2 regions of the Microbacterium sp. Y-01 genome follow, and region 2 is predicted to be linked to the other one. Evidence: riboswitches for the same ligand, from Rfam matches in the RefSeq annotation. Region 2 holds a riboswitch; the other holds the start of a gene.
The links. Region 2 has a riboswitch for thiamine pyrophosphate ahead of thiM (hydroxyethylthiazole kinase). Riboswitches for the same ligand answer to the same signal wherever they lie in the genome.

Region 1 (4,696 bases), 980 kb from region 2:
GCGCGGTCTCGGTGGCGGTCACGAGGCCGCCCCCAGCGTGATGCGGTGGCCGCCCAGGTGCCGGATCACGGCGTCGTCGTGTGTGACGGCGATGATCGAGCGCCCCCGCGCGATCTCCTCCTGCAGCAGGGCGACGAGCGAGATCCAGCCGCGACGATCCTGCCCGAACGTCGGTTCATCGAGCACGATCACCTCGGGTGCCCCAGCCAGGACGGTCGCGACCGACAGCCGCCGCTTCTGCCCACCGGAGAGCGTGAAGGGGTTGGCGAGCGCGAGCAGCGACAATCCGAGCCGTTCCAGCAGCTCATCGACGACGGCATCCGTCTTCGCCCTGTCCCAGCCGAGGGCGCGGGGGCCGACGGCCAGTTCGTCGCGGAGGGTCTGGGTGAGGAACTGGTGCTCGGGCTCCTGGAACACCATGCCGATGCGGGTGAGCAGTTCCCGCGAGGTCCAGCGGATGGGACGCGTGCCCTTGCGGCCGGCGAGTTCGGGGGCCGATCGCACCTCGCCCGCGTGCTCCGGAATCAGCCCGGCGAGGGTGAGCGCGAGCGTCGACTTGCCCGCCCCGTTGGGCCCCGTGATGACGGTCGCGTTCGCCCGCGGCACGCGCAGGTCGAGCCCCGCCTGCACCACGACGTCCGCCTCCCTCGCGATCGAGAGTCCGGATGCGGTGAGCGCGTCGAGGGCGGCGACCGGCTCGAGCACCGGAAGATCGATGCCGCGATCGGGCACCCACACCCCGGCCGCGGCCAGCGCGTCGGCGTGCGCGGCGAAGACCCGGTCGGGCGGACCGTCGGCGAGCAGGCCGCCGTCCGCCGCGAGCACGATCACGCGCGTCATCAAGTCGGCCCAGACGGGCGTGCGGTGCTCGACGACGATCAGGGTCGCGCCAGTCGAGACCACCGCGCGTTCGACACTCGCCCGCACCTCGCGCACACCGTCCGGGTCGAGGTTCGCGGTGGGTTCGTCGAGCAGCAGCAGTCCCGGTCGCATCGCGAGCACGCCGGCGAGCACGAGGCGCTGCTTCTGCCCGCCGGAGAGAGCCTTCGTCGGGCGCTGCAGCGGAACATCGAGGCCGACGGCGTCGAGCGCTTCGGCGACACGGCCGGGGATCTCGGTTGCCGGCACCCCGAGGTTCTCGCAGCCGAAGGCCACGTCATCGCCCACCTTCGACAGCACGATCCCGGCATCCGGGTCCTGCAGCACCAGTCCCACCTGACCGTGGCGCGACTCCGGAGCCGCACCGTCGATCCGGAGCGTGCCCTTCCGCTCACCCTCGTCGTCGCCGCCCAGCACGCCGGCGAGGCCCGCGAGCAGGGTCGACTTGCCCGCTCCCGACGCTCCGAGCAGCAGCACCCGCTCGCCCGGTTCGATCGTGAACGAGACGTCGGCGACGGCCGGGCGCTTCCGGCCGGCGTACCGCCAGCCCCAGCCCGCAGCCTGCACGCGGGCCGGGGCGGCGAAGGTCACGCTCAGACCTCGCGCACGTGCTCTCGCCCCACGGCGAAGCGGTTGAGTGCACCGGTGACGGCGAGGGCGCGCACCAGCAGCCAGCCGACGACGCCCGCCAGGATGGCCCCAGAGACGACGACGCTGACCAGGTAGATCGTGTTGAACTCGACCGACTTCAGGATGTTGGGCGAGCTGCCGTAGAACAGCTCGAACACCCAGGCGGCGAAAGCGGCGCCGACCCCGGCGAGCGCGGCGACCGTGATCCCGAAGCGACGGTAGAAGAACAGGGCGAAGACGATCTCGGCGCCCAGGCCCTGCACGAGGCCGGACAGCACGGTCGAGACGCCCCACACGTTGCCGATCAGCATCGACACGATCGCGGCGACGAGCTCGACGACCAGCGCCGCACCGGGCTTGCGGATCACGAGACCGCCGACGACGCCGCCGAGCAGCCAGATGCCGACGGCGATCCCGCCGAGCCCCGGCGTCAGGGCATCGGCCGCGCCGAACCAGGCGTAGCCGATCGTGTTCCAGCCCCAGAACACGAGGCCGATCGCGACACCGAGGACGGCGGCGACGACGATGTCGACGACGCGCCAGCGCCAGACCGGTGTGCGGTGAAGCCCGTTCGCGGCGGCGGATGCCTGCGTGGTCGAGCGGTGCGTGGACGTACTCATCTGAACTCCTCCCTGCGCTGGCATGACCCAGATCAGGTTCGACGGTCGAAGCGCGATTCGCTCCCTCTCAGCCCGGCTCGCCGGACTCCCGTGGTTGTGCTGACGATCCTACCGCGCCTCGCCACCGGCGCGTCTCCCCGCATCGCGCGGCGGAACGCGCCCGGGATTGGGTACCGTGAACGGGTGACCGCTTCACATCCCCCCGCCGCGGATGCGCCCGCCCCGCCCCTCACCAAGCCGCCGTACGTGCCGAAGCGGCAGCGGGTGGACGAGGACGCCCCCGACGAGCAGGACGCGCCCGCAGACCAGGCAGAGGCGCAGTGGGCGGATGAGAAGACCCCCGCGACCGCTCTGACGTGGGTCGACCCCGCGGCCGTCGCCGCGGATTCTCCGATCGCGTCGCTGGACGATCCGATGACGGATGAGCCGGCGGGCGGACTGCTGCGTGACGCGCGGACGCGTCCCGCCGTGGCCGGGCCCGGGGTCCTGGTGCCGCTCTTCACTCTCGTCGGCCTCGTCGCCGCCTACACCGGCACGACACTGCTCTGGCCGCTGCACGAGGTGCCGCCGACGGTGCAGACCGTCGCCGTCGAGCCGGTCGCCGCCCCGGCGGCTGCGCTCACGTGGCCGACCGAGGGTGCAGGCGCCGTCGGGATCGCCGGGCTCAGCACCGCGGCATCCCTCGCCGACGCCGTCCCGATCGCCAGCATCACCAAGGTCGTCAGCAGCCTGATGGTGCTCGACCGGATGCCCCTCGCGCCCGGTGAGCAGGGCCCCGAGTTCTCGTTCGACTACGGGGACAGCATCGAGTACTGGGACTACCGCCGCAGCGACCAGTCCGCGCTGGACGTGCCGGTGGGCGGCGTCCTGACCGAGTACCAGCTGCTGCAGGGCACGCTCCTGGGCTCGGCGAACAACTACATCGACCGCTTGGCGGCCGAGATCTGGGGTTCCGACTTCCAGTTCGCCCAAGCGGCCGAGACCTGGCTGCGCGATCGCGGGCTCACCGGGATCACGGTGGTGACGCCGTCGGGCTTCGACGAACGCAACGTCGCCACCCCCGACGCGCTGATCGCTCTGGGCGAGCTCGCGATGCGGAACCCCGTGTTCGCGGAGATCGTGGGAACCGTCTCGGTGGACCTCCCCGGCGCGGGGACCGTCGTGAACACGAACGGCATGCTCACCGACCCCGGGGTCACCGGCATCAAGACCGGCACCCTGGTCGGCTGGAACCTGCTCGCCTCGAAGGACGTCACGATCGGGGAGACGACCGTGCACCTATTCGCGACCGCCCTGAACCAGGCGGACGACGAGCAGCGACTCGCCGCCACCCGGTCCCTGTTCGCCGAGACCGAGGCCGCGCTCCGGTCTCAGGCTCCGGTCGTGACGAAGGGCACCGTCGTCGGCGAGGTGACCACGCCGTGGGGCGCGGAGGTGGATCTGATCACGTCGGCGGACGCGTCGGTCGTGCTCTGGAACGGTGCGCCGGCGACCCCCACGACCGCCGTGGACCTCGGGGAGGAGCGCGAGCAGGGCGACGCCGTGGGTGCGCTCACCGCGGTCGGTCCGATCGACAGCGCGACGACACCGGTCGTGCTCGCGGACGACCTCGATGGCCCGAGCCCCTGGTGGCGTCTCACCCACCCGCTGGAGCTGCTCGGGATCACGGACTGACCTCGCAGGAACAGCACGACGCCCCACCCGGCGGAAGCGGGGTGGGGCGTCGTCGTTCGTGCTGGCGGTCAGCGGCGCGGTGCGTCGCCCTCGTCTTCGAGCAGTCCCTGCGCCGCCGCCGTCTCAGCGGCGGGGACCTGCGCTCCGACCGACGCTCCGGCCACCGCGGCCGCCTGCGTCTCGGCTTCCGCCGTCTCGTCGGCATCGCCCGTCATCACGACGGGCGTGGAGCCGGTGAGCGCATCCTCGGCGTCGATGTCGGTCGCGGCCTGCTCGAACTGCGACTGGTACAGACGCCAGTAGGCGCCCTGCGCCGCGATGAGCTCGTCGTGCGTGCCCTTCTCGACGATGTCGCCGTGCTCCATCACGAGTATGAGGTCGGCGTCGCGGATGGTCGACAGGCGGTGCGCGATCACGAACGACGTGCGTCCCTCGCGGAGCGCCGCCATCGCGTGCTGGAGCAGCAGCTCGGTGCGGGTGTCGACCGCCGACGTGGCCTCATCGAGGATGAGGATCGACGGCTGCGCCACGAAGGCCCGCGCGATGGTGATGAGCTGGCGCTCACCCGCCGACACGTTCGCGGCATCCTCGTCGAGCACCGTGTCGTATCCCTCAGGGAGGGCGTGCACGAAGCGGTCGACGTAGGTCGCCTTGGCGGCGGCGATGACCTCCTCATCCGTGGCCGTCGAGCGGCCGTACCGGATGTTCTCGCGGATGCTGCCGGCGAACAGCCACGGGTCCTGCAGCACCATGCCGGTGCGCGAGCGGAGCTCGTCGCGCGTGACCTCGGCGATGTCCTGTCCGTCGAGCATGATCCGCCCGCCGCTGAGCTCGTAGAAGCGCATGATCAGATTCACCAGGGTCGTCTTGCCGGCACCGGTCGGACCGACGAT
Region 2 (4,696 bases):
CCGACCCAGCAGGTCGCGCAGCTCCCGTTCGGCGGCCGGATCCAGGAGCCGATCGCCCGAGGTCGCCACCATGACGGGGTCGAGCACGACGATCGGCGGGCGCACGTCATCGAGCCAGGCGGAGACGGTCCGGATGACCGAGGCGTCGGCCAGCATCCCGATCTTCACCGCGTCGATCACGATGTCGTCCGACACCGCGTCGAGCTGCGCACGCAGGAACTCCGCCGGCGGCACGTGCACTCCGCGCACACCGCGGGTGTTCTGCGCGGTGAGCGCTGTCAGGACCGCCATCCCGTATCCGCCGTTCGCCGCGATCGACTTGAGGTCCGCCTGGATGCCGGCGCCGCCCGAGGGGTCGCTGCCCGCGATGCTGAGGATCCGGGGCACGGAACCGGCCGACCACCGGCGCCGGAACGCGGCGGCGGTCGCTGCCGGGTCGGCGACGGCGCACAACGCCGAGACGACGGCGAGACCCGCGGCGCCGGCGTCGCGCAGATCCTCGGTGTCGTCGATGCCGACGCCCCCGATCGCCACGCATGGCAGCGGGGTTCTGGCGGCGAGGTCGCGGAAACCCTCGACCCCGAGCGGGGCCGGGTGATCCGCCTTGGTGGGGGTAGGGCGGATGACGCCGACGCCGAGGTAGTCGACGGTCCCGACCGGGAGGGCGTGCACCGCGTCGAGGTGCGCCGGAGTGTTCGCGGTGAGGCCGATCAGCGCGTCCGGTCCCAGGACCCGACGCGCCCGCAGCACCGATGCATCGCCCTGCCCGAGGTGCACCCCGTCGACCCTCGCACCGTGCGCGCGGGCGGCGACCGCGGCATCGAGCCGGTCGTTCACCACCAGGAGCGCGCGTCCGTCGATGACCTCCGACAGGGCGAGCAGCTGCTGCACGGTCTCCGCATCCGTCGCGTTCTTGTCCCGGAGCTGAACGAGACGCACGCCGCCGTCGACGGCCCGGCGAACCGTCTCGACGACTCCGCGGTCGCCGCACAGCTCGGGGTCGGTGACGAGGTAGAGCGAGAGGTCGGCGATCACAGGACGCCTGCCTCGATGCGCGCGGCCGCCCTGACGTCGTCGGCGCCGACGGCGGCGAGCGCATCCAGCAGGGCGACGGCGAAGCTCCCGGGCCCACCGGCTTCCGCGGCGGCACGCTCGGCGGCGATCGTGTAGACGAGAATCGCGGCGGCCACGGCGGTGAGCTCATCATGATCGGTCGCCGTCGCCGTGCCGAGGAACGCGGCCATCACGGCTCCGAGGGCGCATCCTCCGCCCGTGACGCGCGTCAGGAGCTCGTGGCCGTTCGCCAGGCGCAGCACGCGGTCTCCGTCCGTGACGAGGTCGATCGGGCCGGAGACCGCGACGACGCCGCTCGTGCGCCGGGCGAGGAGGACCGCTGCCTCGAAGGCGGCATCCGTGCTGTCGGTGGCATCCACACCCCGTCCGCCGGCGCTGAGGCCGGCGAGGGCGAGGATCTCGGAGGCGTTGCCGCGGATCGCGGTCGGCCTGTGCGCGAGGAGCTCGTGCGCCAGAGCGGTGCGCACCGGCAGCACACCGATCGCGACGGGGTCGAGCACCCACGGGGTGCCGGACGCCGCGGCACCCGCGACCGCCTCAGCACCGGCGGCACGCTGCTCCGGGGTGGGGGTTCCCAGGTTGATCAGCACACCGGAGGCGACGCGGGCGAACAGACCGGCCTCGTCGACGATGTCGACCATCGCCGGTGCGGCGCCGAGGGCCAGCAGCACGTTGGCGGTGAAGCCCGTGACGACGGCGTTGGTGATGCAGTGGGTCAACGGAGGCGTCTCGCGGAGCACCTCCAGGAGGTCCGCAGCACTGCCTGCGAGGTCGAGGGCGGAATCAGGACGCAGAAGATCGCTCATCGCGACATCCCTTCGCTAGTACGAACTAGATCAGGTTCGACGGGTGTGATCTCAGCCGCGGATGCGGCACCCCGTGTCACTGCCTCGCAGTCTAGCGAGCGAAGACGTCGAGCAGTTCGCGCTCCTCGTCCCGCGTGAGTCCGGCCCGGCGCTCCCTGTCGACACCGCGCTCGCGTTCATCGGCCACGACGCGCTCCACCGTGTCGGAGAGGGGCGAGAGAGTGCCGCCGCTCTCCCTGTACCGTGCGTTCGAGCGGGTCATGAACCCGGCCATCTCCGGCGGCAGCCACAGCGGCAGGGAGCGCGGTCCGGCCCAGTACTCGACCCCCTCCGCGACGAGACGCTCCTCATCGCCGACGATCACCTGTCCGATGTGTCCCGTCGCCGCGCGCACGGTCCGGAGCACATCCTCCAGATCGCGCACGTCCCCGATCGCGTTCACGGCGCCGGTGACGGTCGCGGCCACGACGAACGCGGCGACGTCGTCCACGTCGATGATCTGCGCCTTCCGGCCGTGGAGCGGAGGGACGAGCACCGGCTCGTCGAGGGCACGGAGGAACGCCGCTGCCCAATACCCGAAGCGATCGCTCGGGTCGCCGTCTCCCACGATGAGGCCGGGACGCAGGAGGAGCGCCCTGTCGCCGAGAGCATCCTGCACCGCGTCCTCCGCCGCGACCTTCTGCGGACCGTAGTCGTACTCCTCGCCCTCCTGCGCCGCAGGGTGCCGCGGGGCCGATTCGTCCGTTCCGACGGTCTCGTCATCGCGATACACGGACATCGAGGACACGAACGTCCATCGGGCGGCGCGATCACCGAGCGCACGGACCGCCGCGGAGACGTGATCCGCGCGGGAGGAGATGTCGATGACGTGATCCCAGTCCGTCCCGGAGACGACGTCGTAGGCGTCGTCCTCGTCGCGGTCGGCGAGGACGAGGCTCGCCCCGGGCGGCGCCGGGCGACCGCCGCGGGCCAGGCACGTCACGGTCGCCCCCGCACCCAGCGTGTGCGCCGCGATGCGCCCCGACAGCCATCCGGTCCCTCCGAGGATCAGCACATCCGTCATGTGCCCATGCCATCAGGAAGGACGGCCGCGGGGAAGAGCATCCGCTCAGAGCGGAGAGCTCGTCAGGCGATGATCGGTCACTCCCGGATGGCCGCGCCGAAGCGCTCGGCGGCCACCGCGACACCCGCGAGCTTGGCCTCGGAGGCTTCCGCCGCGGTGAGCGTACGGTCGTCAGCGCGGAAACGCAGGGCGAACGTCAGGCTCTTTGAACCCTCCGCCACCCCCTCGCCGCGATAGTCGTCGACCAGACGCACCGATTCGAGCAGCGCCCCGGCGCCCTCTGCCAGCGCCGCACGGACATCCGCCGCGGGGACATCGGCCGACAGCGTGAGCGAGACATCCTGCGTCGCTGCGGGGAACGTCGACAGCGAGGCCGCGACGACCCGTCCGCCCGCGAGCGTCAGGATCCGGTCGAGGTCGAGTTCGAACACGATCGCCCGTCCTGGCAGGTCCGCGTCCTCCGTCACGGCGGGGTGCAGCTCGCCGACGTAGCCGACCGCCTCGCCCGCCACCAGGAGCGAACCTGTGCGCCCGGGATGCAGTGCAGCGCGCTCCGTCTGGACCACATCGATGTCCACACCAGCCGCCGCGGCGATCACGCGCACCGCGTCCAACGCCTCGACGAGCCCCGCCGGCTCCGCGGGACGACCCGGCTGGCGCGGGGTGATGTTCCCGGTCAGCAGCCCCGCGACGTGGCGGTGCTGCGGCGGGATGGACGCGTCGAGCTCGGCGAGCGTCTCATCCGACGGGCGCGCGCCCAGCGGCGGGACCTCGTCGGTGCCGTACTCGACACCGGGCTCAGGGAGGAACACGACACCGGTCTCGAAGATCGCGAGGTCGGTGAGGCCGCGCGAGATGTTGCGGTGCGCGGTCTGCAGCAGCCCGGGGATGAGCGAGCGCCGCAGGAACGGCATCTGTCCGTCGAGCGGGTTGGCCAGGCGGATGCTCGGCAGGTGCTCGCCGGACGCCGAGCCGTGCAGGTCGTTCTGCGCCTCGGCCGTGAATGGGAAGGCGGGGGTCTCGACGAAGCCTGCGGCCGCGAGAGCGTTCGCCACTCGGCGGCGCCCCTGCTGGTGCGCGGTGAGACCGCGCCCGGAGGGCGGGGTCGGCAGCACCGACGGGATGCGGTCGAGCCCGTGGATGCGGGCGACCTCCTCGGCGAGCGTCCACTTGTCGGTAAGGTCAGGGCGCCAGGTGGGCGGGATGACCGTCCACCCGCTCTCCCCCTGGGTCCCTGAGCTCTCCCCCTGGCTCCCTGAGCTCTCCCCCTGGGTCCCTGAGCTCTCCCCCTGGGTCCCTGAGCCTGTCGAAGGGCTGACCTCCGCGCCGATGGTCGTCAACGCCCCGGTGATCTCGTCGTCGGTGTAGTCGACGCCGATGAGCCCCTGCACGAAACCGCGCGGGAGCTCGATCTCCGCGACGAAGATCTCGGCGAAGAGAGCCCCGCCCTCCTCCGTGAGCGTGCCGCCGGCGAGCTCGACCATGAGGTCGGCCGCGCGGCGAGCGGCGACGAACGGGATCAGCGGATCCACGCCGCGCTCGAAGCGCTTGGACGCCTCGCTGGGCAGCTTGTGCCGACGCGCGGTGCGGGCGATGGTCGTCGGGTCGAAGATCGCCGCCTCGATGAGGACGTTCTTCGTCGTGTCGCCCATCTCAGTGGTGCCGCCGCCCATGACGCCGGCGAGACCGATCGGACCCGATTCATCGGTGATGAGCAGGTCTTCGACGTGCAGGTCACGCTCCACGCCGTCGA

Region 1: linked by a shared signal. The riboswitch ahead of CSX12_RS16820 (ECF transporter S component) and the one ahead of thiM (hydroxyethylthiazole kinase) in region 2 are both predicted to bind thiamine pyrophosphate.

What each region holds. Positions count from the first base shown of each region.
Region 1 covers NZ_CP024170.1:3,495,785-3,500,480, forward strand. Annotated here, with positions in the region: gene CSX12_RS16810 (energy-coupling factor transporter transmembrane component T) at 1-22, opposite strand, end outside; gene CSX12_RS16815 (ABC transporter ATP-binding protein) at 19-1,470, opposite strand; gene CSX12_RS16820 (ECF transporter S component) at 1,473-2,129, opposite strand; TPP riboswitch at 2,120-2,231, opposite strand; gene CSX12_RS16825 (D-alanyl-D-alanine carboxypeptidase) at 2,313-3,803, shown strand; gene CSX12_RS16830 (ABC transporter ATP-binding protein) at 3,872-4,696, opposite strand, start outside.
Region 2 covers NZ_CP024170.1:2,519,393-2,524,088, forward strand. Annotated here, with positions in the region: gene CSX12_RS11945 (bifunctional hydroxymethylpyrimidine kinase/phosphomethylpyrimidine kinase) at 1-1,035, opposite strand, end outside; gene thiM (hydroxyethylthiazole kinase) at 1,032-1,880, opposite strand; TPP riboswitch at 1,871-1,964, opposite strand; gene CSX12_RS11955 (NAD-dependent epimerase/dehydratase family protein) at 1,972-2,943, opposite strand; gene CSX12_RS11960 (phenylalanine--tRNA ligase subunit beta) at 3,021-4,696, opposite strand, start outside.